4 regions of the Streptomyces sp. NPDC047079 genome follow, and region 4 is predicted to be linked to each of the others. Evidence: riboswitches for the same ligand, from Rfam matches in the RefSeq annotation. Region 4 holds a riboswitch; each other region holds the start of a gene.
The links. Region 4 has a riboswitch for S-adenosylmethionine ahead of ABZ823_RS11660 (aminotransferase class V-fold PLP-dependent enzyme). Riboswitches for the same ligand answer to the same signal wherever they lie in the genome.

Region 1 (7,596 bases), on a different contig from region 4:
CCGCCGTTCACCGTACCGAGGTACGTCGTGTCCAGGCCCACGGAGCGGCTGATGCCATGCATGGTGAGCGTGCCGTGCAGCGTCCACTTGGAGCCGCCGCGGTAGACGAACCGGGTGCTGGTGAAGTCGATGTACGGATGACGCTCGACGTCGAGGAAGTCCGCGGAACGCAGGTGGTTGTCACGGGTCTTGTTGCCCGTGGTGATGCTGGAGGCGTCGATACGTACCGAGGCCTGGGAGTCGGCCATGTCCGGTGCGATGCGGATGCCGCCGTCGAAACGGGTGAAGCGGCCGTGGACGTGTGCCATGCCCACGTGCTTGGCGATGAACCGGATCGCGGTGTGCGGCGGGTCGAACAACCAGGTGCCGGGCGGTGGGAGTTCCAGCTGGCGGGCGGGAAGCAGCGCGATGCGCGCGGGGGCGAGGACGGCTCCGGCGACCATGTCGACGTGCTCGCGGGCGGGTGTGAGCCCCTCCGCCGCAGCCATCACGCTGTAGGAGCCCGGCGGCAGGGTCACCATGAACAGGCCGTACGGGTCGGTGGTGCCGCACGTGACGACGCGGTGGCTGTCCAGCGCCGTCACCGTGACCTCGGCACCCCCCAGGGGCTGCCCCATGGGATCGACGACCTCGCAGGCGTATGCGCCCGCGCCGGCCGGCAGGGGTACGGAGAGGCCCGGCGCGGCACCGAAAGCGGTGCGGGAACGCCGACGCCGGAGCAGTCCGAGGGCCATGCTCTTCGCCTTTCTTGAGCCGTGTCACCACCGCGAACCTCGCGGACGTGCCGACGTCCACGGTTGCCAAGAGCTTTCCTGAACTGGTTGCAGGCGCGATGAGATCAACTTTTCAACGATCATAGAACAGGCGGTGCGGAGCGGTTCCTCGCTGATGTCGACGTGCGGCAACACACTCCAGCGCGTCCGACCACCCCAATGGCCGTATTCAGCGGGCCGTATCGCGACTCCTTGGCCTTGCGCTTTGCGCCGCTGCTGTGGCGAACGGCACCCAAAATTCCCCGAGGTGTACGCGGGGCTCGCCGCTCCATCACGCGGCCCACACATTGCCCGCACGTTGGGACGACTCAGAGCCGGGGCCAGAACGCGTGGGCGGGTTCGGGCGCCCGGCATGGTCCAGCCGCAGGCGCCGCATGGCCGCACGCCGCGTGCGTCCGCGACGCCCGCTCCGGCGTCAGTCGAGTCCCTCCATCTGCCGGGAACCCTGGGCGCTAGAGATGTCGATTTCCGCCCAGACGGTCTTGCCGCCCGGCGGGTACGGCTCCGTGTCCCAGCGGTCGGCCAGGGCGGTAACTAGGAGAAGGCCACGGCCTGTCTCACTGTCGGGCCATGTCCCGAAGTCGGTGACGGCTGACGGGATGTGGTCACCCCGAGCATCGGTGACCGCGATCCGCAGCAGGCCGCCCGTACGGTCGAGGCGGAGCGCCAGGCGGAAGTCTCGGCCCTGAACCCGGCCGTGCAGCGCCGCGTTGGCCGCCAGCTCCGCAACGATCTGCTCCGCGCGCTCGACCACGGACGGTGATACCTGCCAGGCCCGCAACTCCGCAGCCGTGAGCAACCGGGCGAGCCTTGCGCCGCGACGGGTGGAGGACAGCTGTTGCGCGAAAGTCCTGGCGGCGGTGGATGCGTGGGGAATGGTCACGTTCATGAGGGCCACCGTGGGGGGCACGCGGGGGCGCACGCCAGGGGAAGGGCCCGTACGCTGCGTGAGAGTACGGGCGCATCCCCTGGACGGTACGACGGTCAGCCGTCACTGAGCCGATGCGGCAACGCCAAGGGGCTGTCAGTAATGCTCCAGGTCCAGAAGGACGTAGCAGCGGGACCAGTTGACGGTCCACTCGCCACCCATCTCGTAACCGGCCTCCCGCACCTGCTCGGTCACCCGCTCCAGTACGCTCCGCAGCGCGTCCAGACTTCCGGCGTCCTCGAACATGCCGCTGGGCTCCGACACGGGTCCGCGGTACATCACATGCTCATCTCCCCAACGTGTCCCGACGAGCTCGACGGTGTGGGTGTCACCGTCGTTCTCGACCGACACGTAGTAGCTGATCTCGCCTGATTCCCCATTCGCGTCATTGCCGGAGGAATCCGCATCCGGGGTTTCGTTCGGGGAAGCTGCGGCATCACAAACGCAGGAGGACCACCAGAGACGCCAGGGCCCGACCGTGTCCCATCTTTCCGCGTCCAGCGTCCTCTGGGCGACTTCGGCGAGAAGGGCGAGTCCCCGGAGCGAGCGTCTGTCGAAGTCCGGTGGGAGCTCGCCGCTCAGGTCGAACGACGGGTCCTGCGCCATACCTCCGGGGAAGGCGTCCACGAGTTCCAGGAGGCAATCGTCGTCGCCGTGCTCCCACTCCTCAGGGTTGTCCACCTTGGCGTAGCGCTCCTTGTCCGCCTCGCTGCACCAGCAGAGACCAGGCACGCAGCAACACGTGCCGGTGGCTGTCTCGTCGGCCTGGGTGGCGTCCTCGGCAGCCTCAACCGCCATGGAAACCGGGACAGGTTCCTGGCAAGGAGAAGGTGAGGGCCGGCCCGGGGTGAGGCAGACCGCCTCCAGCCGTGCTTTTCCGATACGGCTGTTGCTCAGCCACTCAGGCACCTCGTCGCGGATGTCGACTGCCCGTGCCTGCAGTGGTTGGTCCCCGTTGCGGTAGAAGGCGATATCGCAGAAGCTGTCGAGCCATTCGTCGAAGAGCTCGTCGGTCCCCGGCCGGCCGAGGCCGCTCGACTCGGCCGTGCGGAACCGTGCCCGCGCGGCAGCGAGGTCGATGAGCGGAAGGCCTTCGCGGCCAGGCGATGTCTCGGAGGGAACGGGCATGTCAGTAGCCTCCCGGAGTCGAAGGACCCCGGTAGCGCTGTTGCCACACCCCGGTGATCTGCGGTTTCCCACGCATTTCGCGTGGCTCGGCCGTCACCCGGAGCACCTCGTCCAGGGCGGGGATGCCGTCCAGCAAGCCGGGACTTGGCGCTGGAACACACGACCGAGCGGGAAGCTAACACCCGCGTCGATCTTCCGCAACATCTCCCACAACCCTTTACTCCGGGGCGGGAGTCATGACATCTTGCGGCTCGGCCAACCGGGCGTCGCGCATGGCCGGGACAGCCGCCGGCCGACCATCTCGCCCACTGCGCGAGTGGCCTACCGGCCAGGACCACGCCCCCATGAACCCGTGGGGACGAGCACCGATCTCCCTGCACGACGTGTAAGGGGGTCCTTCGTTTCACAGGAGGCCCTTGTGCACGCCACCGACGCAACCGGTACGCCTCGTAACTGGGATCTCTACCGGACCGCGGTCGCCCACATCCGGTTCCAGGGCCGGACGGTACGAGTCGAACCGCGTCCCTGGGGCACAGCTGAAGGCTCTTTCCCGGAATCAGCCGGCAGCCGCACCGTCCACGTGATCACGGCCTGGAATCCCCGTGGGCGTACCGCTTCCGCCGACGACAACGCCCGCGCTCAGGGCCTGTTGGTCAACGAGATCCGCAGCCGTGCTCTCACCTGGTGGTCCGCCGAAGGAGGCGATGCGTGCGGCACGCACCGCGAGGAGAGCGTCGCCGTCGTCGGCCTCAGCGACGCTGCCGCGCGGGAACTCGGACGGCGTTTCGGCCAGGACGCGATCTTCGCCTGGACCCCCGACGCCTGGCGCGTGCTGGCATGCGACAACGAGGCTGCGGCTGTGAGCGGATGGGCCGCGTGCCAGAGCCGCCGGCTTGCATCGCTTCGCCCGAGCGGCGACGCCGAGCGCGACCGCTCGGACGGATCGTCGGAGCGGCACCTCGGCGAGAGCTGACATACACAGGAGATGAACCCATGGGCATGTATCCCATGCGCACGCCGGACCACTGCCCCCGCTGCGGCAGGAAGCTGGCCGGTCCGCCTGCCCAGCGGATCAAGGCCGACGGCTTCCCGGCGGAGGTGACCTACGAGACCGACCCGGTGTGCGGCGCGCGTTGGCACGTGTGGGACAAGACGTCCCCGCTGCGCCACTTGGCCTGTCCCTATGTGGAGGGCACGGGCTGACGCGGGCCGCCTCCGTACGGTGAGTCGGCGTACGGACACGTTCGGTGGACAGTACGAATTCGAGTTGGCCACGCTGGGGTGTCGATGCGGGGTTTGGTACGTGTGCACCTGGAGGTGGGCCTCGAATGACGACCGACAACGTCGAACCGGCGGCGGGAGCGGAGTGCGTACGGGAACCGGACCCGTCGGACAGCCTGCGGACGTTCGGAGCGGTCGTGCAGGCGCTGCGCGAGCATGCGGGGCTGAGCCGGGTGGAGTTCGGCGAGATCGTCCGCTTCTCCAAGCACACAGTGGAGTCAGTGGAGTTGGGGCGCCGGATGCCGGATGCGTCTTTCGTCGAGCGCGCGGAGGAGGCGCTGGGCAACACGGGGGCGCTGCGGAACTCGGCGCGGTTTCTGACTCGGGGGGAGGCGGGGCTGGCGGCTTGGTTCCGGCAGTGGGCTCGGCTGGAGCGTGTGGCGGTGAGTCTGTGTACGTATGAGTGCCGGTTGGTGCCGGGGTTGTTGCAGTCGGAGGGGTATGCGCGGGCGGTGTTCGAGGGGACCGTTCCGGTGGCGCCGGACGACCAGCTTGAGAGCTTCATGGAGCGGCGGATGGAACGCCAGCGGATGCTGTACGAACGGCCGACGACCCCGTTCAGCTTCATCGTCGAGGAGCATGTGTTCCGGCGCCGGTCCGGAGACGCGGGCCAGATGCGGGAGTTGTTCGATCACGTGCTGGAGCTGAGCGCACCGCGCAACGTGACACTTCAGATCGTGCCGCTGGAAGCGGGGTTACACGCTTGCCTCGACGGCCCGCTCCAGCTGTTGGAGACCCCGAAGGGGCAGCGGCTTGCCTACTCCGAGGGGCAGCAGAACGGCCGTCTGATCTCCGACCCGAAAGAGGTGAGCCTGCTCCAGCAGCGCTATGACACACTTCGCTCGCAGGCCCTGAACGCCCAGGACTCGCGGGGGCTGCTGGGGCGACTCCGAGGAGAGCTATGAGCACGACGGAACTGGCCTGGTTCAAGTCCAGCTACAGCGGTAGCCAGGGTGACAGCTGCGTGGAGGTCGCTGTCACCGAACAGGCCGTACACGTACGGGACTCCAAGGACATGACGCGTCCGCACTTCGCTGTCGCGCGCGAGGAGTGGCAGCGGTTCGTGGGGTTCGCGGCGGGGTCCTGAGCCGCGTCGTCCCGGCGGTCGCGTGATGACGTGCACCGCCGGGACAACGGGTCAGTGAAGGTCGGGTCCGCCCGCCTCGACGATCTCGTCGAGCACGCTGATCTCCTCGTCGGCGTCGTCCGGCACATCGGGGTCGTCGCCGAGAAATGGTCCGGGTGCCTCCTCGTCAGCGAGATGCGGATACTTCTCCAGGAGGAACCGCCGCCGGTACGCCATGTCGGCGGCGTCGACGATCCCCTCCAGAGTGGTCCAGTTGAGGGTGCCTCCAACAACGATCCCGAATGCGGGTACGGCCTTGCCGAGCCCCTTCTTGGTGAGACGAAAGCCGAACGCCTTCGCGAACTGCGTGGAGACCTTGGTGACGACTGACTCGCTGAGGACTTCCCACGTCTTGCCGCGGAAGAGCGCCTGGGTGAGCCGCGAGATGTCGGCCATCGCGGCGTTCTTGGCGGTGGCAGAACTTGCCGTTCCGACGTTGACGACAGACATCACGAAGAGCTTTTCGGCAGGCTCTTCGGGGTCGTAGCCGTAGAACAGCGAGACATGGCCGACGGCGCGGGAAGCGAGTCCGAGGACAGCAGCGGTATCGGCGGCAAAGGCGCCCGCGATCGCACCTCCCGAAGGCGCTGCCGCAGCGCCGGCGGAGGCGGCGATGACGAGCTCTCCTCCAGAGATCGCAAGTCCCGCAGTCGCTCCCGAGAGCGCCGCGACGGCCGGGTAGTACCAGCTCGCCCCACGTCCACGGACCGCGTCGATCTGCTGGAGGTCCAGGCGGCGCAGGTCGGAGAGCGACTCGACCTCGTGCCCCCGTTTCTTGTGACGCGCCACCACGCGTTTGGGGGAGAGGCCCGCTCGCGACACCCGTCCCACCGTCCGCCGCATGGACTGCAAAGCAGTGCCGCTCCAGTCCGGCAGGGCATCGGCGGCTCCGCGAGCCCCGGCGCCGACCTTTTGAGCACCCTTGGCGACGATTTCCTGTCCACGCGAAACCGCCGATCGGGCCCGCGGGTGGTTCTCCAGCTGTTTTGCAGCGCGCTTGCCGAGTTGCGCGACGCCGTTGGCCACGTGCTCCCCGGCGTTACTCATCGCTCGTGACAGTGGACGGCCCTTGAACTGCTGGATGGCACGCCAAGCCTCGAGCTCGTAGTCCGAGGGAAGCCGATCGGGCTGCTGCGGGTTGCTCATGGTCCCTTGTGCTCCTGTCTCTGGGGCGAGCTGTCAGGCGGGGTGGCGGGGGCCGTGGCCCGGGGGCGGGGTGAGGGTGGAGATGTAGTTATCGCCGTCCACCAGGGGGTTTTCGAGGCCGACGCCGGCTGCGGCCATGCGGTCGTACTCGGCGAGGATCAGCTCCTTGGTGCGGTACGTCACGTGCGCCTTCATGTCGTTGTCTCGGGTGACGTTGAAGGTGTCGAGCACGTACGAGGTGTCGTCACGGGAGACGCCGTACAGGTGGAAGAAGAGGGCATCCAGCTCCGCGCGGATCGTTGCGCGGCGGTCGGAGCTCCAGCGGAAGGGGGTGCCGGTGTCGCCGAGATCGCTGGCCAAGGCTCTCATGTCATGGGAGGTGTAGGTGAGTTCTGCGAGGCGCGGCATCAAGAAGTCACTGTGGGGCGCGAGATGTTTCGGTGTGGGCACGGGGAGCTGCGTGACGTAGCCGTACGTGAGGTGGGTGCCGCCGATCTTCTGGCGTACGGAGTAGTCGAATGCCATGGACGACAGAACCGTAAGCAACAAGGGCGCATACTCCGGATCGGAGGGAACGACGAGAGGGAACGGGTGCGCGAAGCCATACGAAGGCGCGACCGAGCAGATCATGGTGCGCTCGTCGGACGCCCGGCAGATGTCCCGCCACCCGAGGACCCAGCCCCGCTCCCACCCCCTGGCAGCAAGCCTTGACCGAACCCCCGGCAGCTTGATCTCCTTGCCGTTCTTGTCGACCTCGTCTGTAGGCACGTCCTGTTCAGGGACCCAGTACCGTGGCATCGGGACAGCCGAGGCGTCTTGATGCTGCTCGGCCGTGAGCCGTGGCAACGTGCCCTGATTGAGCTGCTTCTCAGTGGCACCCTGGTACGTAGAGAAGCGGTTGTCGTAGTGATGGAGCATCTTGGCCTCGTACAGGGGCAGCAGGTGTTCGTCGCCCCGAACCAGTACGTTGCCCTGAAGGTTCCAGCCGTCCTTGAAGAGGTCCTCGAACGTCTCACCTCGCCGTGCGTCGGGACGGAACAGATGGGAGTCGTTGGCCATGTGGAACATGGTCATGAACGACACCCCCCAGGGATTGCCGTCCTTGCGTGACTCGTCGATGAGGACTGGGACCCGGCGATAGATGCCCAGAGTGATTTCGGCGTCCCGACGGCTGCTGAAGACCGGGCATGTACCGGTGTTGGGGTTCATCCGGA
Region 2 (7,596 bases), on a different contig from region 4:
CGGAGGTTCCTTGCCCCACCCGGTCCGTGGCCTCACCGACCCGGTCCTTCTTTGTCACTCTCACCTTCAGAGTGCTAACGCCAATGATTAGCACTCGCCCCCCGAGAGTGCAAGGTGCGCCCGCGGAGCGGGCTCGTTGAGGGGTGGCGGTCGGGTGACGGGCGGGCGCAAGGTGCGCCCGCGGAGCGGGCCCGCCTCAGGAGTGGCGGTCGGGTGACGGGCGGGGCAGGGGCGCGCCCCAGGTGCGCCCTCCGCGGACAGACCGAGGGGCTCGTACCCCAACGGGATACGAGCCCCTCGACACGTCGAACAGTTCAGTCGTCGGCGCGCAACCTCAGCCGGCCAGGCGGACCATGTCCGCCTGCGGCCCCTTCTGACCCTGCGAGATCTCGAACTCGACCCGCTGGCCCTCTTCCAGGGTGCGGTAGCCGTCCATCTGAATCGCGCTGTAGTGGACGAATACATCCGCACCACCGTCGACCGCGATGAAGCCGTACCCCTTCTCCGCGTTGAACCACTTGACGGTGCCCTGAGCCATGCCTAACTCCCCTATTACTGGCCCTTGCACAGATCCACACCTCGCGGATCCGGGTCAGACCTCACCCCCCAACGGTTGGGGGCGTGCGCCGGAACGCGTCGACCGCGGCTGAATGTATCTGCCCAACTGCCGTCTGCAACAGGTCAATCGGACGAGAAATCCGGGCATGACCGGTCGGGAATGTACGGAGAATTCACTCTAATTCAGGGCAAGTCGGGCCCGGCAAATGGAACGAATGGCGCAAAAACCCTGCCTACTTTGGCTACTTCTTGTCGGGTAGGCGGCAGGGACTCCGGGGTGTCCGACCGGGAAACCGGGAGCGGCTTCCCCAACTGTACCTCGCTCAACCATGCAGAATTGCCCCCTCCGTTTCTCTCACGGAGAGGGCAATTCGATGAACTCTCAGTGTTCTCGTTACTGTGGGTAACGGTCACACGGGGGTGAGTGGCCGTCAGCCGCCCGCGACCGCCGGGATGATGGAGACGCCCGCGCCGTCCGGCGTCACCGTGTCGAGGCCCTGCTCGAAGCGGACGTCGTCGTCGTCGACGTACACGTTGACGAAGCGACGCAGCTTGCCCTGGTCGTCGAGGACTCGGGCGGCGATGCCGGCGTGGTTCTTGTCCAGGTCGGCGATGACCTCGGCGAGGGTCGCGCCCTCGGCGGCGACCTCGGCCCGGCCTCCGGTGTAGGTGCGCAGGATGGTGGGGATGCGAACGGTCACGCTCATGCGAGGCCAGCCTCTCGGAAGGAGTCCAGGGTCGGACGGATCGTCGCGGTGAGGCCGGTGCCCGCCACCGCGTCCAGGGTCTTGAGACCGTCCCCGGTGTTGAGGACGACGGTCGTCTTCGTCGGATCGAGCACACCGCTCTCGATCAGCTTGCGCGTCACGCCCACCGTCACACCGCCCGCCGTCTCCGCGAAGATGCCCTCGGTGCGGGCGAGCAGCTTGATGGCGTCCACGATCTGCTCGTCCGTCACGTCCTCCACGGCCCCGCCGGTGCGGCGCGCGATGTCGAGGACGTACGGACCGTCCGCCGGGTTGCCGATCGCCAGCGACTTGGCGATCGTGTCCGGCTTCTGCGGCCGTACGACGTCGTGGCCCGCCTTGAACGCGGTGGACACCGGCGAGCACCCCTCGGCCTGCGCACCGAAGATCTTGTACGGCTTGTCCTCGACCAGCCCGAGGCCGATCAGCTCCCGCAGCCCCTTGTCGATCTTCGTGAGCTGTGAGCCGGAGGCGATCGGGACCACGATCTGGTCCGGCAACCGCCAGCCCAGCTGCTCGGCGATCTCGTACGCCAGGGTCTTGGACCCTTCCGCGTAGTAGGGACGCAGGTTGACGTTGACGAAGCCCCATCCCTCGCCGGCCGGGTCGCCGATCAGCTCCGAGCAGAAGCGGTTCACATCGTCGTAGTTGCCCTCGATGCCGACGAGGTCGCCGCCGTAGATCGCGGCCATGACGATCTTGCCCTGTTCCAGGTCGTGCGGGATGAAGACGCAGGAGCGCAAGCCGGCCCGGGCCGCCGCGGCGCCCACCGCGCCCGCAAGGTTGCCGGTGGAGGAGCAGGAGAGGGTGGTGAAGCCGAAGACGCGCGCCGCCTCGAGCGCCTGGGCGACCACGCGGTCCTTGAAGGAGTGCGTCGGGTTGCCGGAGTCGTCCTTGACATACAACCCGCCGGTCACGCCCAGCTCTCGCGCCAGGTTGTCGGCCTTGACGAGCTTGGTCCAGCCCGGGTTGAGGTTCGGCTTGTCGGCGACGTCCGCCGGGACCGGGAGGAGCGGCGCGTAGCGCCAGATGTTCGCGGGGCCGGCCTCGATCCGCTTCCGCAGCTCCTCGGTGTCGTAGCCCGAGAAGTCGTACTCGATCTCCAGCGGGCCGAAACACTCCTCGCAGGCGAAGACCGGGCCGAGGGGCACCCTGTGACCGCACTCGCGGCAGGACAGGGCCGCGGCCGGGCCGAGGCTCACGGAGTCGGTGGTGCTTCCAACTGTCTGCACAGCCATGTCAGGCGAGGCCCTCTCTCCTCATCTTCCTCACGACGCATCTCGCCGCGAGACGGATTTGGCACCTTCCCTAGCCGGGAGCCTCGCGGTGGAAGACGAGAACCGGCTGGAGGGTTGCCGGGGCTTCATCGGGCCGTGTCCCTCTGCCCCTCTGGATGAGCTGTATGCGGTTGTTTCACTGGTGATAAGCGGCGGCGACCTCCGACATGCGATGGTCACCGGCGTTGTTCAAGACTGTAACCGAAGGCCTGGACAGTTGAGACAGTCGTCCGAACCGCGAGATGGATCACCGAATGTGAGGAGCGCAGACCGTGCTGGAAGAAGTCGAGCGCTGGCTGAGCACCCGCTCCTGGTCCGTGACCGATCGCCCGCTCCACCAGATCCTGGCCGCCAAACGCACCTCGGGCTCGTCGGTCAGTGTCGTGCTGCCCGCGCTCAACGAGGAGGAGACGGTCGGTGAGATCGTCGCCGTGATCCGCCACGACCTCATGCAGCAGGTGCCGCTCGTGGACGAGATCGTCGTCGTCGACTCGGGTTCCACGGACCGCACCTCCGAGGTCGCCGCGGCGGCCGGCGCGACGGTGGTGCACCGCGACGCCGTCCTGCCGCGCATCCCGGCCGTGCCCGGCAAGGGCGAGGTGCTGTGGCGCTCCCTCCTGGTCACCCGCGGGGACATCGTCTGCTTCGTCGACGCGGATCTGAGGGAGTTCTCCTCGGACTTCGTCTCCGGGATCGTGGGCCCGCTGCTCACCGACCCGGGCGTGGACCTCGTGAAGGCGATGTACGACCGGCCCCTGGCCCTGGCCGGTGAGCGCGCCTCCGGGACGACCGCGGCGGGCCAGGGCGGCCGCGTCACCGAGCTGATGGCGCGCCCGCTGCTCAATATGCACTGGCCGCAACTGGCCGGTTTCGTGCAGCCGCTCGGCGGCGAGTACGCCGCCCGCCGCTCCCTGCTGGAGCGGCTCCCGTTCCCGGTCGGCTACGGCGTGGAACTGGGCATGCTGGTCGACGCCCTGCACCTGGTGGGCCTGGACGCCCTGGCCCAGGTCGACGTCGGCGTGCGCATCCACCGCCACCAGGACGGCCAGGCGCTGGGCCGCATGGCCGCGGCGATCTACCGGACCGCACAGCTGCGGCTGGCCCGTGGCCATCTGGTCCGCCCCGCCCTCACCCAGTTCGAGCGTATCGAGGGCGGCTTCGAGCCACGGACGTACACGGTGGACACGGAGGAGCGCCCGCCGATGGCGGAGATCGCGGAGTACGCCGACCGGCGGGCGGCCTGAGCCTTCCCCGCGGAGGGAAACGGTCCGCCGCCGCGACGCCACCGCGTTGTGCTGCTTCGCATACGGCTGAAGGGAACGTTTGAGCGTTTTCGGCTCGGGCTAGGTTTGGTGGCATGGCTTCGAATGCGGCTTCCGTTCTGGTGGCGTCCAACCGCGGCCCGGTCTCGTACGCGCTGGACGAGACCGGCCGGCTCACCGCCAAGCGCGGCGGGGGCGGACTGGTCTCCGGCCTGTCGGCGATCGGCCCCGACGCGGACGCGGTGTGGGTCTGCTCGGCGCTGAACGACAGCGACCGGGAGGCGGTACGGCAAACGGGCGGCACGCTGGACCCGGCCGACACCGGCGGTCAGCGCGTACGGATGCTCGACATCGACCCCCAGGTGCACGCCGACGCGTACAACGGCATCGCGAACTCGGTCCTGTGGTTCGTGCACCACATGCTGTACCAGACGCCGCTGGAGCCTGTCTTCGACGCGGAGTTCCGGCGGCAGTGGGCGGCCTACGAGACGTACAACCGGGCGTTCGCCGAGGCGCTGGCCGAGGAGGCGGCCGAGGGCGCGGCGGTCCTGGTGCAGGACTACCACCTCACCCTGACGCCCCGGATGCTCCGCGAGCTGAGGCCCGACCTGCGGATCGGCCACTTCTCGCACACGCCGTGGGCGCCGCCGGAGTACTTCCGCCTGCTGCCCGACGACATCGCCGCGCAGGTGCTCGGCGGAATCCTGGGCGCGGACCGTGCGGCGTTCCTCACCCAGCGGTGGGCGGACGCGTTCACGGAGAGCTGTCACGCGGTCCTCGGTCCGGGCATCGCCTCGGGCACCCGCATCGGTGTCCACGGGCTGGGCGCGGACGCCGAGTTCCTGCGCGAGCGGGCGCACCGGCCGGACGTGGCCGAGCGGATGCGGACCCTGCGCGAACAGATCGGTACGGCCCCCGACGGCAGGCCCCGCAAGTCGATCGTGCGGGTGGACCGCACGGAGCTGTCGAAGAACATCGTGCGCGGGCTGCTGGCGTACGAGGAGCTGCTCGAGTCGCATACGGAGTGGCGGGAACGGGTCGTCCACGTGGCGTTCGCGTACCCGTCCCGCCAGGACCTGGCCGTCTACCGCGACTACACGGCGGAGGTGCAGCGGGTGGCGGCGGAGATCAACTCCCGTTTCGGCACCGCCGGGTGGACTCCGGTGGAGCTGCACGTCAAGGACGACTTCGCGCGCTCGCTCGCCGCGTACCGGCTGGCGGACGTGGCCCTCGTGAACCCCATCCGGGACGGCATGAACCTGGTCGCCAAGGAGGTCCCGGTGGTCTCCGACGAGGGCTGCGCGCTGGTGCTGTCGCGGGAGGCGGGGGCGTACGAGGAACTGGGCGAGGACGCGCTGACCGTCAACCCGTACGACATCGTGGGCACGGCTCAGGCGCTGCACGAGGCGCTGTCGATGGGGCCGGGCGAGCGCGCGGAGCGCACGAAGCGGCTCGCCGCCCAGGCCACGGCGCTTCCTCCGGCCCGGTGGTTCCTGGACCAGCTGGCCGCGCTGGAGGGCTGAGGGCCGCTTCTGCCGCATACGGGCGGTCCCAGGGCGCCGGGGCCGCCGCGGCCGAGCTGCGGGCCGCGACGGCACGAGCGCCCTGTCCGTGGTGCGCCCCTGTCCGCTGTCAGGGGCGCTTCACCCGAGCCCGCCCGCCAGGGCCCGCAACAGCCCTACGACCCCTTCCGGGCCGTCGACCACCAGGTCCGCCCTGTCGGCCAGTTCCGTGACCTCCTCGCTGCCGCTGCACACCAGCAGGCCGGGCACGCCGTCGGAGCGGAGTTTGTCGACGGCGGCGAAGGCGGGGAGGTCGCCGAGGTCGTCGCCCGCGTACATGACCACTCCGGCGCCGATCTCGCGGACGTGGTCCAGCAGGGCCACTCCCTTGTCCATGCCCGGCGGGCGCAGCTCCAGGACCATGCGGCCGGGCTCGACGATCAGGCCGTGGCGGGTGGCGAGGTCGGCGAGTGGTTCGCGCAGGGCCTCGAAGGCGGCCTGTGGATCATCGGCCCGGCGGGTGTGCACGGCGACGGCCCGCCCCTTCTCCTCGATCCAGGTGCCCCGCCAGGCACCGATCTCGTCGAGGAAGCCGGGGAGTTCCGCGCGGACGGCGGCGACGCCGGGGTGCGGGGCGGGGGCGCTGACGGTGCCGGTACGGGCCTCCCAGCGTTCGGCGCCGTAATGGCCGAGGACGACGAGGTGGTCGAGGCCGGGCACCCCCGCGAAGCCGCCGTGGCGGACGGCGACGCCGGCCGGGCGGCCGGTGACGACCGCGACGGAGGCGACCTTGGGGGCGAGCGCCGCGAGGGCGGGGACCGCGTCCGGGTGGGCGCGGGCCTGATCGGGGTCCGGGACGATCGGGGCGAGCGTCCCGTCGAAGTCGAAGGCGAGGACGGCCCGCTCGGGCCGCGTGAGGATGGCGTCGAGACCGTCGCGCCCGGCCGCAGTGGCGGGCGTCGGCAAGGAGTCCGTGTGGCTGCCCATGCAACGACCCTATCCGCGCGGCACCGGATGCACGCCTGCCGCAGCCCTGCGGGTCCGCTCGCGCGTGGCTGGCGGCGCTGTCCGACCGGCCCCGTCAGCGTTCTGTGCGGCGGACCTCGCGGACACGGCGGAGGCGGTTGACGGTGACCGGGGCGTGGGCGAGGGCCCTCGGGTCGTCGAGGAGGGCGTTGAGCAGCTGGTAGTAGCGCACGGGGGCGAGGCCCAGCTGCTCCCGGATGGCCCGCTCCTTGGCCCCCGGCCCGGAGAAGCTGCGCCCCTCCAGCGCGAGGACGGCCTTTTCCCGGGGATTGAGCTGTTCCATGGGGGAACGGTAGCCCCAGGGGCCGACAGAGCGGACCGCTCAGCCGGCCGCGCTGTCCGCCGTCACCGCCGCCCGCTGGATCTGGCCCAGGATGGCCGACGGGCTGCCGCCCGGGTCGACCGCCTTGCCGATCTGCTTCTTGATGTTCGCGCTGACGCCCGCCCAGGACGTCTTACCGACCGGGTACAGCTCCGAGCTCGGCAGCTGCTCCAGGAAGGGCTCCAGGTCCGCGTCCCTCGACGACGCCGCCATCGTCTCCTGCGCCGAGTTGGTGACCGGCAGCAGGTCGTACTCCCGTGAGAAGTCCAGCACGTTCTTCTCGTCGTACACGTAGTCGAGGAATGCGCGGATCTGGTCCTTGTGCCGGTTCTGCTTGAAGGCCGTCATCCAGTCGGCCACGCCCATCGCGGACTTCGCCCGGCCGCTGACCCCCGGCATCGGGACCATGCCGAACTTCACGCCCTTGTCACGGGCCATCTTCATCAGGGAGGGGTGGCCGTTGAGCATGCCGACCTCACCGCGCGTGAACGCGGCGAAGGCGTCGGCGCGGTTGAGCCGGCCGGGCGCCACCGGACCCGTCAGCCCCTTGCCGACCAGCTCCTCCTTCAGCCAGGTGAAGGTGCCCACGTTCTGCGCGGAGTCGATGTCGTAGGAGCCGAAGCCGTCCAGGTAGCCGCTGCCGCCGCTGAGCAGCCACTGCATCGTCTCGGCCTGGGCCTCCTCCGGGCCGAGCGGCAGCGCGTAGGGGAACTTCACGCCCCTGGCCTCGAGCGCCTGCGCATCGGCCGCCAGACCGCTCCAGGTCGCGGGCGGCTGGATGCCCGCCTGGGAGAACAGCGTCTTGTTGTAGAAGAGCAGCCGCGTGGACGCGGCGAACGGCATGCCGTACTGCGTCCGGTTCACCTTGCCCGCGTTGCTCAGCTCCGAGGCGAAGTCCGCCTG
Region 3 (7,596 bases), on a different contig from region 4:
GAAATCCTCACCTGGCTGGACACGGAACTCCGCTGACCGCCCCGCGGCCCGGCCGCCGGCCGGGCGGTCTGTCCACCCAGGCACTCTCTGTGTGCCCATAGTGCACAAAGCCGCGCAGAAGTCGTCCTGCCGCTCCCGCCGTGCTAATGGTGGGAGCGGTTTGCATTCGGCTGGTTCGTCGAACTGCCATTTTCGATGAATGGCCCCGCGGCCACGGGTCCAGGAATCCGCATCGTGTGACCGGCGGAACGGATTTCTCAGAGTCGTTTCCCACACAGACGAACGAGGTGTTGCTGTGGCGCAATGGGCGAGACGTGGTCGCCCGGGCTGAGACGGACATGAGGAAGTCCCCCTCGACGGGGGGGACTTCCGCATGCCACCCGTTGTACCGGCCGTGATGGCGGCCCTCGCCTCAGGACTGCGCCCGGATCCAGTCGGCGTCGCCGGACGAGAGGCGGTGCGTGGCCACCGAGGTGACCGCGAGCAGTGCCAGGGCGAGTCCCAACGTGAGCACGAGGTGGGTGTGCATCAGGAGCTGGGCTCCGACGAAGGCGCCGAGGAACATGGCCACCACTGACAGGATCCGGCGGCCCGGCCGGGGTGCGGCACCGCCCGCGGGAGCCGAGTCCGCGGCCAGCCCGGTCAGGGTCAGCGTGAGGACGGTCGTGGTGAGGTCCGGGACGCCGAGGCGCCGGGCGACCGCGTTCTGCAGGCCCATGGCGAGGCCGAGGAAGACGATCAGGGTGTACTGGACACCGGTGGTGACCTTGCCGTCGCTGATCGCGGCGGCGGCCACGGTGACGGCCACCAGGAGTGTCTGCACGGCCGTGGCCGTCTTCAGCAGGTTGCCCCGGTGCGCCGCGTACCGCGTGCCGAGCCGTCCGCCGGCGAGCGCGCCCACCAGGAACGACGCCAGCGAGACGACGGAGGCCGGTGCGGACAGGCCCGCGGCACCCGCCAGCGCGAAGCCGAGGAAGACCACGTTGCCCGTCATGTTGGCGACGAAGACGTGTCCGAGAGCGAGGTAGCTCACGGCGTCGACGAGGCCCGTCACCACGGTCAGGGTCAGCAGCAGGGGAGGCAACGGGCCGTGGCGGTCTCCCCGGGGCGGGACCAGCGTGTGGTAGGCGTCAGTCAGCAGCCCGCGCATGCCGGGTTCCTTCCGTTGTTGTCCGCCTCGGGCACGGTGAAGTAGTCGTCGGACAGGACCGCGAGGTCCCCGTAGCAGCCGGGACGCAGCACCCCCTTGACCTCTTCCTCGCCGGTCAGCGCGGCGCCCGCGCGGGTGAACATCGCCAGTGCGGTCTCCCGGTCGACGCGGGACGACGCCGGGTGCAGCACCAGATCGCCGACGGTGCGGCCGCTGACCAGCCAGTGCAGTGCGACCCAGGGGTTGTACGTGGAGACACGGGTGGCGTCCGTACCGGCGGCCACCGTCAGGCCGCGGTCCAGCATGGCCCGGACCGGCGGGGCGGCCGCGGCGGCACCGGGGCCGTATCGGCGTACGAACGCGTCGCCCTGGAAGGAGGGACGGTTCTGCACGGACATCGCGCCACCGAGGGCCACGACACGGTCGATGCTGTCCGTGGAGACCGTCTCCGCGTGGTCGAACAGCCAGCGGTTCCCGGCCGGGAAGAGCCCCTCCGCGGCGAGCTTCTCGAACACCGCGAGGTCACGCCGGATGGTCTCGTCGTAGGTGGCATGGAGGCGGAAACCCCAGCCGTTCTCCATGAGCAGACGAACCGCCTTCTCGAACTCCACCTCGTAATCGGAGGCGAGTTCCGGGCGCGGCTGCGCGAAGTAGCGTGAGCAGCGCAACTGGGGCGACTGACCATGGCCATCGCCTGGCGCAGGGCACGGCTCGTCGAGCGGCACGCCCAGACCGCCACCGCCCGCTCCCTCGTCTTCGACGTGCCCGGCTGGCCGGGCCATCTGCCGGGCCAGCACGTCGACGTACGACTTACCGCCGACGACGGCTACCAGGCCGTACGCAGCTACTCCCTGGCCGCACCGGCCGACGGGGACCGCATCGAGCTGGGCGTCCAGGCCGTGCCGGACGGGGAGGTCTCGCCCTACCTGGCCGACGGACTGCCGCTCGGGACGGACGTGGAGGTGCGGGGGCCGCTCGGCAACTGGTTCGTATGGCGGCCCGAACAGAGCGAACCCGTGCTGCTGGTCGCCGGGGGCTCCGGTGTGGTGCCGTTGGCCGCGATGGTCCGCGCCCATCGCGAGGCGCGGTCCGGCAGCCCGGTTCCACCTGCTGTACTCCGTACGCACCCCGGACGATGTCTGGTACCGCGACCACCTGGCCGACGGGCACGCCGACCTGGACGTCCGCATCGTGTACACCCGCAAGGCCCCGCCGGGCGCCACGCGGGCACCCGGCCGCGTGACCCCGGCCGACCTCGACGTCTCGACCGCCGGGCTCGGGCGGACCGGCCCCGTCTACGTCTGCGGGCCCACCGCCTTCGTCGAGACCGTCGGGAACCTGCTGGTCGACGGGGGACGGGACCCGGCCACCATCCGTACCGAACGCTTCGGCTGAACCGCCGTAACCCACCGCACCGGAGGCCCATCATGGCGGACGCGACCGCGCACCTCGACGGCAACTGCCTTGCCGGCCCGCTCTCGGAGATCCTCGCCGTGGAACCCACCACGGCCTGGTGGCGCCGTCCCGAGTGCGCGCGGTCGGGCCCGCTCGCCGAACTCCATGTCTACGGGCCGGAGCCGGGACTGACCGCATGCTGCCCCGGATGCACGTACATCGCGCTCAGACTGGTCCGGGACGGGGGATACGTCTGGCTGACGGTGGGCGGCTGAACGGGCGCTTTCCGATTCCGTACCGCCCAGGTGTAGTCCTGGCGCTCGTTGGAGCCGTCAGTAGTGGGTGATTCCTGCCGCCAGAGTCCGCGTCCAGGGGGCTTCCACCTCGTCGGCCCCCATGGACACGATCAGGTGACAGAGCATGCCCACGGCGAAGAAGTCCTGGATCTGCCTCTCGCTGCCGCCGGATGCGCCTCGGACGTACTCCACCAGCCGGGCGTACCCCTGCCGGACGGCCTCGCGCACCGCGGGTTCCGAGACGGCCGCGGCCTGCGCGTGGAGCTGGATCAGCATCAGGTCGTTGTCGCTGATCAGCTTGGCGTAGGCATCGCCCATGACCGACAGCACGACCTCGGGGGAGCTGCCCCGGGCCTCGGCGGCCGCCCGTTCCAGACTCGCCCGCACCTGTACGAAGCAGTGCTCGACCACGGCGACGAACAGAAGTTCCTTGTTGGGGAAGAGCCGGTAGACGTACGCCTGGGAGATGCCCGCCGCCTTGGCCACCTCGGCCGTGGTGGTGCCGAAGTAGCCCCGCGCGGCGAACGCCCCGATCGCGGTGCGCAGCACGGTATCGCGGCGCTCCTCGGCGGTGGACAACTGGCGGGGGCGATCCTTCGGCATGTGAGTAGCCAATCACTCACATCGGGCACTGTCAAGGCGCGGCGAACACGCACGGTCCTGCCGTCACCCGGAGACCGCAATCGTCCCGCGCGTGTGGCCCTCTCACTCCGCGGACCGCCCCTTGACGCGGACCGGAGCCCGATCGACACTCCAGTAGGGATTTCCTAGTGAACGGGTAGGGAAGCATGGGACGCCTGGAGCCGGTCAACGGCCGTGCGCACCGCACACGCCGGCGGTCCCTCCTTCTGACCTCCCGCCGTCACATCGATCTGCTGCGTGTCTGCAGCGCATCCGGTCCCCTGCGCTGAACCGGCGGTGCCGGGCCCGCGCCCCACCCCGTCGCCCGGCGGCCGGGGAGCCCCGCCCGCCCGTGGGCCGCCCCCTCGCACCTTCGCGCAACCAACCCCGGGGAGAGACATGTCCGCCCATGCCCTGACCGCGCTCCCGTCCGCCCAACCCGCCCCCGCCTTCCGCGGCAGGATCGGCCGTGACGCCCGCAGCGGCCACTACGCCGTACCGCGGCGCTACCGCCTCCACCTGTCCCTGTCCTGTCCGCGGTCCCTGCGGATCGCCATCACCCACAGCCTGCTCGGCCTCGACGAGGTCCTCCCCGTGACCCTGCTGCCCGCGGTGCCCGACGGGCCCAGGGGCGAGCACTCGGCACTGCGCCCCCTGTACGAGGCGAGCGCCCATCGCTACTCCGCGGCCGCCGTGGCGCCGGTGCTCAGCGACGACTGGTCGGGCCGGATCGTCAGCACCCATGCCTCCGACATCATGCGCGACCTGGCCCACCGCTTCGGCGCGGGCCGCCCCGCGCTCTACCCCCAGGGCGCCGACGCGGAGATCGAGGGTGTCCAGCGCCTGTGCGCCCAGGGCATCGAAGCGGCCGCCCAGCGCGCCGGACGCGCCGACGCCGACGAGGAGGAGCGGCACGCCGCGCTCACCTCGCTGCTGCGCACCCTGGGGTCACTCAACGGGCGGCTGGCCCGTCAGGGGTATCTGTTGCCTGAACAACTCAGCGCCGCCGATGTGCAGTTGTGGGTGAGCCTGGTGCAACTCGACACCGTGCACCGCTGGCACCTGGACGCGGCCGCGGTGCATCGCGTCGCCGACCACCCGCACCTGTGGTCCTACGCCCGCCGGCTGGCCGCCCACCCCGCCTTCGGACCACACCTGGACCTCGACGGCATCGCCCGCCGGCATCACGCGCACTGTCGCGGACTCGAGGCCGCGGGCGCTGCGGTGCAGATCCTGGACTGGGCGGCGCACCTTCCCGAGGGCACGGCGGCACGGCCCTGTTGACGGACGCGCGGCGCGCCGCGCCACGTATCACGTGACGGACGCCCGTTGACAGCGCTCGGGGCGCCTGCCTTAACTTACGGCCAGAAAGGTCATGAGCGTCGGCGACAAGCCCTGGCTGGCTGACCGGCAACCCTCGCACCGCGGTGGGGTGCCCCAGGTGACGACCCGACCGGATGACGTTTCGGTAAGCGCGTGGCCCCCGGGCCCGGAACAGTGACGGTGGCAGTGATGTACGCAGCTTCGAGGACAGCCGCTCCGCGGCCCCGGGGCTGCGTCCTGCTGTGCGCGAACCGTTCCGTCGACCTGCTCCGCGTCAACAGCGCACTGTGTACCACCCCGGGCTCTGCCCGCCGCCACGCCTGACGGCGTTCCGCATCCCCGACGCGCACCGCCGCCGCGGTCCGCCCACGTTTCCGTCCCGCCCTTGGTCCCGTGCGCCTCCCACGCCCCCTCACTCCCGGCGGTCCCCGCCGCCCGGTCGTGCGGCGGCGCGCGCCGCCCCGGGGCGTCCGACTCCGCTGGAGCCTGCCATGAGTGAATCCCCCGGCGCCGCCGTGTCCCTCGCCCCGTCGCCGCCCGACGAGACCGCCGCGGGGCCCCCGAGGGCCCAGCGGGTGCTGCCCCTGCGCCGGCCGGGCCGCTGGATCGCCACCGCCGTCGTGCTCGTACTGATGGCCCAGTTCGTCCATGGACTGGTGTCCAACCCCTTCTACCAGTGGGACCGTTTCACCTACTGGTTTCTGCGCCCCACCCTCCTCGACGGACTGCTCATCACCCTCGAAGTGACCGCGTTCAGCGCGGTGCTCGGGCTGCTCGGCGGAATCCTCCTCGCGCTGGCCCGGCTGTCACAAAGCCCCGTGCTGCGCGGGCTGAGCTGGATCTATGTATGGGCGCTGCGCTCCATACCGCTGATCGTGGTGCTGATCTTCCTCTACAACTTCGGCGCGCTGTACAGGACGCTGAGCATCGGCGTCCCCTTCGGCCCCGCCTTCTTCACCTTCGACGAGTCACGGCTCGCCACCGACATGGTCGTCGCCGTCGTCGGTCTGAGCCTGAACGAGGCGGCCTACGCCGCGGAGGTCGTCCGCGGCGGCATCCTCTCCGTCGACCAGGGCCAGCACGAGGCGGCCGCCGCACTCGGGCTGCCCAGGAGCTACCAGTTCAAGAGGATCGTCCTTCCGCAGGCCCTCAGATCCATCATCCCCCACTACGTCAACCAGCTGATCGGCCTGATCAAGGGCACCTCGCTGGTGTTCTACGTCTCGCTGCTGGACCTGTTCGGCTCCGCGCAGACCATGGGCAGCACCTACCCCGGCGACATCGTCCCCCTGCTGCTGGTCGTCACCGTCTGGTACCTGATCCTCACCAGCCTCGTGTCGGTCGTCCAGTTCTACGTCGAGCGGCACTACGCCCGCGGCGCCACCCGGTCCCTGCCGCCGACCCCCTTCCAGAAGCTCCGCAACGGTCTTCACGACCTGCGGGAACGCGCGCGCGAGGAGGCCGCCGTATGACCACCGGGACACCGGGCACCCGCCCCGCCGCCGTCGAGGTCCACGACGTGCACAAGTCGTTCGGCGCCCACCGGGTGCTGGACGGCATCGAGTTGACCGTACGGCCGGGCGAGGTGACCGTGATCCTCGGCCCGTCCGGCTCCGGCAAGTCGACCCTGCTGAGGGTGATCAACCACCTGGAGAAGCCCGAACGCGGCTACGTCAGCGTGAACGGCGAGCCCATCGGCGTGCGCCGGCACGGCGACCGCCTGAAGGAACTGAGCGAGCGGGCGATCCTGGCCCAGCGCGGCCGCATCGGATTCGTCTTCCAGAACTTCAACCTCTTCCCCCATCTGACCGTGCTGGACAATGTGGCCGCCGCCCCGGTGGCGACCGGCCGACTGACCAAGCCGGACGCCCAGGAGCTGGCCCGCGACCTGCTCGGGCGGGTCGGACTCGCCGACAAGGAGCGGGCCTATCCCCGGCAGTTGTCGGGGGGTCAGCAGCAGCGCGTGGCCATCGCCCGCGCGCTCGCCCTGCGCCCCGGAGTCATCCTCTTCGACGAACCCACCTCCGCCCTCGACCCCGAACTCGTCGGCGAGGTGCTCGCCGTCATCAAGGACCTGGCCCGCGGCGGCACCACCCTCGTCATCGTCACCCACGAGATCGGCTTCGCACGTGAGGTCGCCGACCGGGTGGTCTTCATGGACGGCGGCCGGATCGTCGAACAGGGACCGCCGGACCAGGTGCTCGACCGCCCACGGCACGAGCGGACGAGGGACTTCCTGAGCAAGGTGCTCTGACCACACCTCCCCTCACCGCCCCCCTGGAGCGAGAGGACCGCCCGGTCCGCGTTCCCCCCAGGCCTTTCGTGTCCCTCCCCACCGCTCACCGAACAAGGACAGCCATGCGCACCCTCACTCTCCGCACCCGCTTCCGCCGCGGCCTCACCGCGGGCACCGCCGTCGTCACCCTCGCAGCCGGGCTCGCCGCCTGCGGGGGCACCAGCGACGCCGCCACCACCACGGAGAACGCGGCCTCCGGCACGGTCGCCGTGGGGCAGCTCTCCAACGGCGCCGCCCGCCAGACCACCCTGAAGGTGTCCGAGGTGAAGTCGATCAGCGCCGAACTGCCCGCGGCCCTGCGCAGGAGAGGCACCCTTCAGATCGGCGTCGGCGCCCTGCCCTCCGGCCTCCCGCCGCTCGCGTACGTCGGCGGCGACCAGAAGACCCTCACCGGCGCCGAACCCGACCTCGGACGTCTGGTGGCCGCCGTGCTCGGCCTCAAGCCGGAGGTGAGGAACTCGACATGGGAGAACCTCTTCGTCGGCCTCGACAGCGGCAAGGTCGACATCGCCTTC
Region 4 (7,596 bases):
GGACATCATCGCCTACCTCAAGGCGGTCAACGGTGACCAGACCGAGAACCCCGGCGGTCTCGACCTGGGCGGTCTCGGCCCGGTCTCCGAGGGCCTCTTCGCCTGGATCTTCGGACTGGGCGCGCTGATCGCGGTCGCCGTCTGGGTCGCCGCTCGGACCGCAAAGGCCAAGAAGTCATGAGTAGCCAAGACATTCCCGAAGAGAACCTGCCCGCCGAGCAGGACACCGAGCACGGTGCCGTAGCCGTCGCGGACGAGGAGAACCCGTTCGCCGACCCGGGCCTGCCGCCGCACGAGCACCGGGTCCAGGACATCGACGAGCGGGCCGCCAAGCGCTCCGAGCGCACGGTCGCCATGCTGTTCACCGTGTCGATGCTGGCCACCCTCGGCTTCATCGCCTCGTACGTCACGATCCCGAACGACAGGTCGATCTACGTCTTCCCGATCGGGCACCTGAGCGCGATGAACTTCGCGCTCGGCCTGACGCTGGGCGTGGCGCTGTTCGCGATCGGCGCGGGCGCGGTCCACTGGGCCCGCACCCTGATGTCCGACGTCGAGGTCGCCGACGAGCGTCACCCGATCGAGGCCCCGCCGGAGGTCAAGGCGAAGGTCCTCGCCGACTTCCAGGAGGGTGCCAAGGAGTCGCAGCTCGGCCGCCGTACGCTGATCCGGAACACGATGTTCGGCGCGCTGGCCCTGGTGCCGCTCTCCGGCCTGTTCCTGCTGCGCGACCTCGGTCCGCTGCCCGGCACCAAGCTGCGCCACACGATGTGGCGCAAGGGCAGGCTCATCGTCAACATGAACACGAACCAGCCGATGCGCCCGTCGGACGTCGCGGTCGGTTCCCTCACCTTCGCCAAGCCCGAGGGCCTGGAGGAGACCAACGAGGACTTCCAGAAGGAGATCGCCAAGGCGGCCCTGATGCTCGTCCGGCTCCAGCCGGAGAACATCAAGGACAAGAAGGAACTCGAGTGGTCCCACGAGGGCATCGTGGCCTACTCGAAGATCTGCACCCACGTCGGTTGCCCGATCTCCCTGTACGAGCAGCAGACGCACCACGTCCTCTGCCCGTGCCACCAGTCCACCTTCGACCTCTCCGACGGTGCCCGGGTCATCTTCGGCCCGGCCGGTCACGCCCTGCCGCAGCTGCGCATCGGCGTCAACGCGGACGGCTACCTCGAGGCGCTCGGCGACTTCGAAGAGCCCGTCGGTCCTGCTTTCTGGGAGCGCGGATGAGCACTACACCGAGCAATGAGTCCGCTTCGCGCGGAGGGGCACCGGCCGGCGAGCGCCTCGCCGACTGGGCCGACGGCCGCCTGGGGATCTACTCCCTGGCCAAGTCGAACATGCGCAAGATCTTCCCCGACCACTGGTCGTTCATGTTGGGTGAGGTCTGCCTCTACAGCTTCATCGTCATCATCCTCACGGGTGTGTACCTGACGCTGTTCTTCCACCCCTCGATGAACGAGGTGGTGTACCACGGCAGTTACGTGCCGCTCCAGGGTCAGCTGATGAGCGAGGCGTTCAACTCGACGCTGCACATCAGCTTCGACGTCCGTGGCGGTCTGCTGATCCGGCAGATCCACCACTGGGCGGCGCTGATCTTCCTCGCCGGCATGTTCGTGCACATGATGCGCGTGTTCTTCACGGGCGCGTTCCGCAAGCCGCGTGAGATCAACTGGCTGTTCGGCTTCCTGCTGTTCGTCCTGGGCATGTTCACCGGCTTCACCGGTTACTCGCTCCCGGACGACCTGCTCTCCGGCACCGGTGTCCGCTTCATGGAGGGCGCGATCCTGTCCGTGCCGATCGTCGGCACGTACCTGTCGTTCTTCCTCTTCGGCGGCGAGTTCCCCGGCGGCGACTTCGTGGCCCGGTTCTACTCGATCCACATCCTGCTGCTGCCGGGCATCATGCTCGGCCTGGTGGTCGGCCACCTGATCCTGGTCTTCTACCACAAGCACACGCAGTTCGCGGGTCCCGGAAAGACGAACAACAACGTCGTCGGCATGCCGCTGCTGCCGGTCTACATGGCCAAGGCCGGAGGCTTCTTCTTCCTGGTCTTCGGTGTCATCGCGGCCGTCGCGGCGGTCGCCCAGATCAACCCGATCTGGGCCATGGGCCCCTACCGTCCGGACCAGGTGTCCACCGGCGCCCAGCCCGACTGGTACATGGGCTTCTCCGAGGGTCTCATCCGTACGATGCCGGGCTGGGAGATCAACCTGTGGGGCCACACGCTCGCCCTGGGCGTGCTCGTCCCGCTGATGATCTTCCCGCTGGTCCTGGTCGCGATCGCGGTCTACCCGTTCGTCGAGTCCTGGGTCACGGGCGACAAGCGCGAGCACCACATCCTGGACCGCCCGCGCAACGCGCCGACGCGTACGGCCTTCGGTGCCGCCTGGATCGCGTGGTACTTCGTGCTGTTGGTCGCCGGCGGCAACGACCTGTGGGCCACGCACTTCCACCTGTCGATCAACGCGATCACCTGGTTCGTCCGCATCGCCTTCTTCGTGGTGCCGGTGCTCGTGTTCATCGTCACCAAGCGGATCTGCCTCGGCCTTCAGCGCCGCGACCGCGACAAGGTGCTGCACGGCCGTGAGTCGGGCATCATCAAGCGGCTGCCGCACGGTGAGTTCATCGAGGTCCACGAGCCGCTCAGCCAGGAGCAGCTGCACACGCTCACGGCGCACGAGCAGTACAAGCCGGCCGAGATCGGCCCGACGGTCGACGAGAACGGCGTCGAGCGGAAGGTCAAGGGCCCGGAGAAGCTGCGTGCCAGGCTGAGCAACGCCTACTACGGGGAGAACAACCAGATCCCCAAGCCCACGGTCGAGGAGTACAAGGAGATCACGAGCGGCCACGGCCACCACTGATCGCTGCGCGCGCCACGCCACGGTCGAAGGGCCCCGTCCTCCTGGACGGGGTCCTTTGCCGTGTCCCGGGCTGGATAGGGTGGACCTGTTCGGAACGTGCGTCCCCGACCGGGACATCGACCCAGGAGCGGCTTATGAGCGCTGTGACCCCCGCTGGAGGCGACACCGCGGCGGGCCGTTCCTGGCCCCAGGTGCTGAACGGGCTGCTGGACGGCCGTGACCAGAGCGCGGACGACACGGCCTGGGCGATGGACCGCATCATGCGCGGCGAGGCGACGGACGCGCAGATCGCCGGGTTCGCGGTGGCGCTGCGCGCCAAGGGCGAGACGGTGGAGGAGATCACCGGACTGGTCCGGGCGATGTACGAGCACGCGAACGTCATCGAGGTGCCGGGGCCGACGGTCGACATCGTCGGGACGGGCGGTGACGGCGCGAGGACCGTGAACATCTCCACGATGTCGTCGATCGTGGTGGCCGGCACGGGAGCCAAGGTCGTCAAGCACGGCAACCGGGCCGCGTCCTCCGCGTCCGGGGCCTCGGACGTGCTGGAGAAGCTCGGCGTCAATCTGGAGCTGCCGGTGCGGCGGGTGGCCGAGGTCGCCGAGGAAGCCGGGATCACCTTCTGCTTCGCGGTGAAGTTCCACCCCGCCCTGCGGCATGTGGCCGCGGCGCGCGGCCAGCTCGGAATCCGTACGACGTTCAATGTCCTGGGCCCGCTGACCAACCCGGCGCGCGTGAAGGCGCAGGCGGTGGGCGTCGCGGACCCGCGGATGGCGCCGATCGTGGCGGGCGTCCTCGCCGAACGCGGCAACTCGTCCCTGGTCTTCCGGGGCGACGACGGACTGGACGAGCTGACGACGACCTCGACGTCGCGGGTGTGGGTGGTCCGTGACGGCAAGGTCACCGAGGAGGCCTTCGACCCCCGGGACGCCGGCATCGAGCTGGTGCCGGTGGAGGCGTTGCGCGGGGCTGACGCCTCCTACAACGCCGACGTGGCGCGGCGCCTGCTGAACGGGGAGACCGGGCCGGTGAGGGACGCGGTGCTGCTGAACTCCGCGGCGGCGCTGGTTGCCCTGGAGCCGACACAGGCCCCGCTGACCGAGCAGCTGCGCGCGGGGATGCAGAAGGCGGCGGAGTCGATCGACTCGGGGGCCGCGAGGCGGACGCTGGAACGCTGGGTGGCCGCGAGCAACCGGTAGTGCCCCATGGCGTTGGGGAGCCCGGCCCGGCCGGGCTCCCCAACGTTCCCGCCCCGTCCCCCCTTGCCCCCGCCCTACCGGCGCGGAGGGATGCCGTATGTCCCGGCATCCGGACAGAGGTTGCGGTCGGGTGATCACCTCACGTAGCGTCCTGCCCAGGTCATGAGCGACAGCCACTCGGCCCCGGCCGGCTGTCCGGCAACCCTCCGTCCGTGGCGGGGTGCCCCGGGTGAAGACCGGGCCGCAGGCAGCGAGGTCTGCGGCAAGCGCGGACCCCTCGCACGCTTGGGATGAGCGTGGGGCCAGGGGTCCTGGTCGTTCGAGGGAGCCTTCCGTGAGCAAGCGAATGCGCTAGGGCCGCAGAGCCCCGCCTCCGCATCCCCCTTTTCACCCTTTCCCGTGCCGTTGACGCAGCCGCGCGCCGCCCTGCGCGCCGTCCGGCGCGGTGATCACCTACGCCTTCACGGGAGTGCACCCATGTCCGTCTCCGCCCTTGCCGTCGACCAGTCCGTTTGTGCCCCGCTGCCCGTTCTGGGCCGGGATGTCAGCGTCCCGCTCGTCACCGGCGGCGAAGTCACCTACGCCGCGCTCGACTACGCGGCCAGCGCCCCCACGCTCCAGCGGGTCTGGGACGACGTGGCGGCGTACGCGCCGTACTACGGCAGCGTCCACCGGGGCGCCGGGTACCTGTCGCAGCTGTCCACGGACCTCTTCGAGAACGCGCGCCGGACCGTCGCCGCGTTCCTCGACTGCCGCGAGGAGGACCAGGTGGTCTTCACCCGGTCCACCACCGACTCGCTCAACCTCCTCGCAGCCACCCTGCCGGCCGGCTGCCAGGTCTTCGTCTTCGAGACCGAGCACCACGCCTCGCTGCTGCCCTGGCGGGACGCCCGCGTCACCTTCCTCGACGCCCCGCGCACCCCCCAGCAGGCCGTACGGACCCTGGAGCGCGCCCTCGCGGACCGTGAGCCCCACGGACCGGCCCTCGTCTGTGTCACCGGTGCCTCCAACGTCACCGGCGAGCTGTGGCCCGTACGCGAGCTTGCGGCGGCCGCCCACGCCCACGGCGCCCGTATCGTCCTGGACGCCGCCCAGCTGGCCCCGCACCACCCCGTGTCGGTGAGGGACCTCGACGTCGACTGGGTCGCCTTCTCCGGCCACAAGCTGTACGCCCCGTTCGGCTCCGGCGTGCTGGCGGGCCGCGCCGACTGGCTGCGCGAGGCCGAGCCGTACCTCGCCGGCGGCGGCGCCAGCCGCAAGGTCACGCGGCGCACGGACGGGGGAGTGGACGTGGAGTGGCACGAGACCGCGGCCCGGCACGAGGCCGGTTCACCCAACGTCATCGGCGCCTACGCCATCGCCTCCGCCTGCAAGGCCCTCACGGAAGCGGGCTTCGACACGCTCGTCGCCCGTGAGCAGTACCTCGTCCGCAAGGTCAGGGAAGGGCTCGCCCAGGTCCCGGAGGTCACGGTCCTCTCCCTGTTCGGTGACGACGCGCCCCGCGTCGGCGTCCTCTCGTTCGTCGTCGAGGGCTGGAACAGCTCCCATTTCGCCGCCGCGCTCTCCGCCGAGTACGGCATCGGTGTCCGTGACGGCCTCTTCTGCGCCCATCCGCTGGTGCGCACCCTGCTCGGCAGCGACCCTGGGACCCAGGGCGAGTGCGGGGCCCCCGAGGCCGCCCCCGGAGAGAAGTCCCTGAACGCCATCCGCGTCAGCTTCGGCGCGGGCACGCCCGACGAGCACGTGGAGCGTTTCGTCCGGGCGGTCGGGGAGATGGTCCGGGACGGCGCCCGGTGGCAGTACCGCACGCAGGACGGGCGGTGCGTCCCGGCGGTGTGACCGCGGGCCCTGTCGCCGTACCCCCTGGTCGTCGAGCTAGTTGTCGAGTCCGATCGCCTGGTCGTCGAGCTAGTTGTCGAGCCCGATCGCCTGGTCGTCGAGCTAGTTGTCGAGCCCGATCGCGAACGCCGCCTCCAGGTCGTGCTGGGAGTACGTGCGGAAGGCGACGTGCGTGTCCGTGCCGAGGACGCCCGGGATCTTGCTGATCCGGCCGGGGATGACGTCCGCAAGGTCGTCATGGGCCTTCACCCGGACCATGGCGATCAGGTCGTAGGTGCCGGTGACGGAGAAGACCTCGCTGACGGAGTCCAGCGCGGCGATCGACTCCGCGATCTCGGGGATCCGGTCCACGCTGGTCTTGATGAGCACGATCGCGGTGATCACGGCTGGTGTTCTCCCTCAGGGGCCTGGGCTGGTGGTTTCACCCTACTCGTACTGCCATAGCGCACCCACGCGTACAGGAAGCCCAGCGCGAAGCCCACGAGATGGGCCAGATAGGCCACGCCCGGGCCCTGGGAGGCGCGGCCCGCGGCGATCCACTGGAGCGTTGCCCAGAAGGGCAGCACCACCCAGGCGGGGAAGCGCAGCGGCAGGAAGAAGAGGAAAGGGAAGAGACTGGTCACCCTGGCTCCGGGGAACAGGAACAGGAACGCGCCGAGAACCGCGGAGATCGCCCCGGAGGCCCCGACCAGCGTCTGTGCGGAGTCGGCGTTGGCCGCCGCGTACCCGAGCAGCGCGAGAAAGCCGCAGCCCCCGTAGAACAGGGCGAACTCCAGATGGCCCATCCGCTCCTCGGTCATCGCCCCGAAGACATAGAGGAACAGCATGTTGCCGAGCAGATGCACCCAGCTGCCGTGCACGAACAGTGCCGTCGCGGGCGTGAGGGCGGCCCGTGGGGCCCCGCTGAACAGTTCCGTGGGGACCACCCCCCAGCGGGTGAAATAGGCCCGCTGGGCGGCGAGCAGCTCGTCGCCCCTGCCGTACGCCGGATTCAGGCCCGAGGCCGGTCCCAGCGCGAAGATCAGACAGCACAGGGCAATCAGTCCGTACGTCACGGGCGCCGACTGTCCCCGCAGCGCCCTGCCGACCGTACTGCTCCAGGTGCTGATCATGGGACAGAGCATGGCGTAACGGGATCGATCCGCACAGAGCGCCTCGCCGCGGGATACGGGCGGGCGGCGACTACCCGCCAGGCCGTAGGGTTACGAGCCACACGCTCCAGGGAAACTGGCGCATCACGGAGACTGGAAGAAGAGGGAAGAGCAGCCACGATGACGGTTCCCCTGCCGACCGAGACGACCCGCTGGCGCTGCATGCTCTGCGGCAACCTCACCCGGTTCGACGTGACCCGCTCGTCGAAGGTCGTCGAGTACGTGCACCTCGATCTGGCCGGGGAGCCGAAGGTCGAGGAGCGCGACGTGGTCAGTGAGACCATCGAGTCGGTGCGTTGCCGCTGGTGCAACGCCCTGGATCAGGTGGAGCTCGTGGACAGGCCGGGAGCCGGCTCCTGAGGGAGGCGGCCCCGCACAGACATTGGGGTGACGGATGGCGGAGACTTCGGGCGGGGAGCCGGTCGACGGCACCGCTGAGGTGCTCGACCGCCCGCTGCCCGACGGAGTGCGCCGCCGGGTCGTCCAGATCGTCTCGGACGGCTTCGGCGGACTGACGCTGGCCGAACTGCCCGCACA

Region 1: linked by a shared signal. The riboswitch ahead of ABZ823_RS15660 (hypothetical protein) and the one ahead of ABZ823_RS11660 (aminotransferase class V-fold PLP-dependent enzyme) in region 4 are both predicted to bind S-adenosylmethionine.
Region 2: linked by a shared signal. The riboswitch ahead of thrC (threonine synthase) and the one ahead of ABZ823_RS11660 (aminotransferase class V-fold PLP-dependent enzyme) in region 4 are both predicted to bind S-adenosylmethionine.
Region 3: linked by a shared signal. The riboswitch ahead of ABZ823_RS26495 (amino acid ABC transporter permease) and the one ahead of ABZ823_RS11660 (aminotransferase class V-fold PLP-dependent enzyme) in region 4 are both predicted to bind S-adenosylmethionine.

Annotation. Positions count from the first base shown of each region.
Region 1 is NZ_JBEYUZ010000010.1:13,633-21,228, forward strand. Features, by position in the region: gene ABZ823_RS15650 (YceI family protein) at 1-734, opposite strand, end outside; gene ABZ823_RS15655 (ATP-binding protein) at 1,189-1,662, opposite strand; gene ABZ823_RS15660 (hypothetical protein) at 1,798-2,829, opposite strand; SAM riboswitch class IV at 2,885-2,994, opposite strand; gene ABZ823_RS15665 (DUF3293 domain-containing protein) at 3,248-3,802, shown strand; gene ABZ823_RS15670 (hypothetical protein) at 3,823-4,032, shown strand; gene ABZ823_RS15675 (helix-turn-helix transcriptional regulator) at 4,158-5,015, shown strand; gene ABZ823_RS15680 (DUF397 domain-containing protein) at 5,012-5,197, shown strand; gene ABZ823_RS15685 (EcsC family protein) at 5,249-6,382, opposite strand; gene ABZ823_RS15690 (DNA methyltransferase) at 6,416-7,596, opposite strand, start outside.
Region 2 is NZ_JBEYUZ010000012.1:55,109-62,704, reverse strand. Features, by position in the region: gene ABZ823_RS17800 (cold-shock protein) at 335-538, opposite strand; gene ABZ823_RS17795 (MoaD/ThiS family protein) at 990-1,265, opposite strand; gene thrC (threonine synthase) at 1,262-2,542, opposite strand; SAM riboswitch class I at 2,561-2,704, opposite strand; gene ABZ823_RS17785 (glucosyl-3-phosphoglycerate synthase) at 2,854-3,825, shown strand; gene ABZ823_RS17780 (trehalose-6-phosphate synthase) at 3,939-5,366, shown strand; gene otsB (trehalose-phosphatase) at 5,487-6,332, opposite strand; gene ABZ823_RS17770 (DUF3263 domain-containing protein) at 6,427-6,654, opposite strand; gene ABZ823_RS17765 (extracellular solute-binding protein) at 6,694-7,596, opposite strand, start outside.
Region 3 is NZ_JBEYUZ010000028.1:17,699-25,294, forward strand. Features, by position in the region: gene ABZ823_RS26460 (GNAT family N-acetyltransferase) at 1-36, shown strand, start outside; gene ABZ823_RS26465 (YoaK family protein) at 413-1,150, opposite strand; partial or broken gene ABZ823_RS26470 (amidohydrolase family protein) at 1,177-1,800, opposite strand; partial or broken gene ABZ823_RS26475 (FAD-binding oxidoreductase) at 1,834-2,545, shown strand; gene ABZ823_RS26480 (DUF6510 family protein) at 2,578-2,820, shown strand; gene ABZ823_RS26485 (TetR/AcrR family transcriptional regulator) at 2,878-3,444, opposite strand; gene ABZ823_RS26490 (glutathione S-transferase C-terminal domain-containing protein) at 3,862-4,746, shown strand; SAM riboswitch class IV at 4,834-4,943, shown strand; gene ABZ823_RS26495 (amino acid ABC transporter permease) at 5,277-6,257, shown strand; gene ABZ823_RS26500 (amino acid ABC transporter ATP-binding protein) at 6,254-7,039, shown strand; gene ABZ823_RS26505 (ABC transporter substrate-binding protein) at 7,144-7,596, shown strand, end outside.
Region 4 is NZ_JBEYUZ010000006.1:165,614-173,209, forward strand. Features, by position in the region: gene ABZ823_RS11640 (c-type cytochrome) at 1-181, shown strand, start outside; gene ABZ823_RS11645 (Rieske 2Fe-2S domain-containing protein) at 178-1,236, shown strand; gene ABZ823_RS11650 (cytochrome bc complex cytochrome b subunit) at 1,233-2,870, shown strand; gene trpD (anthranilate phosphoribosyltransferase) at 3,005-4,069, shown strand; SAM riboswitch class IV at 4,228-4,344, shown strand; partial or broken gene ABZ823_RS11660 (aminotransferase class V-fold PLP-dependent enzyme) at 4,547-5,948, shown strand; gene ABZ823_RS11665 (Lrp/AsnC ligand binding domain-containing protein) at 6,011-6,292, opposite strand; gene ABZ823_RS11670 (rhomboid family intramembrane serine protease) at 6,289-7,020, opposite strand; gene ABZ823_RS11675 (hypothetical protein) at 7,180-7,419, shown strand; gene ABZ823_RS11680 (NYN domain-containing protein) at 7,454-7,596, shown strand, end outside.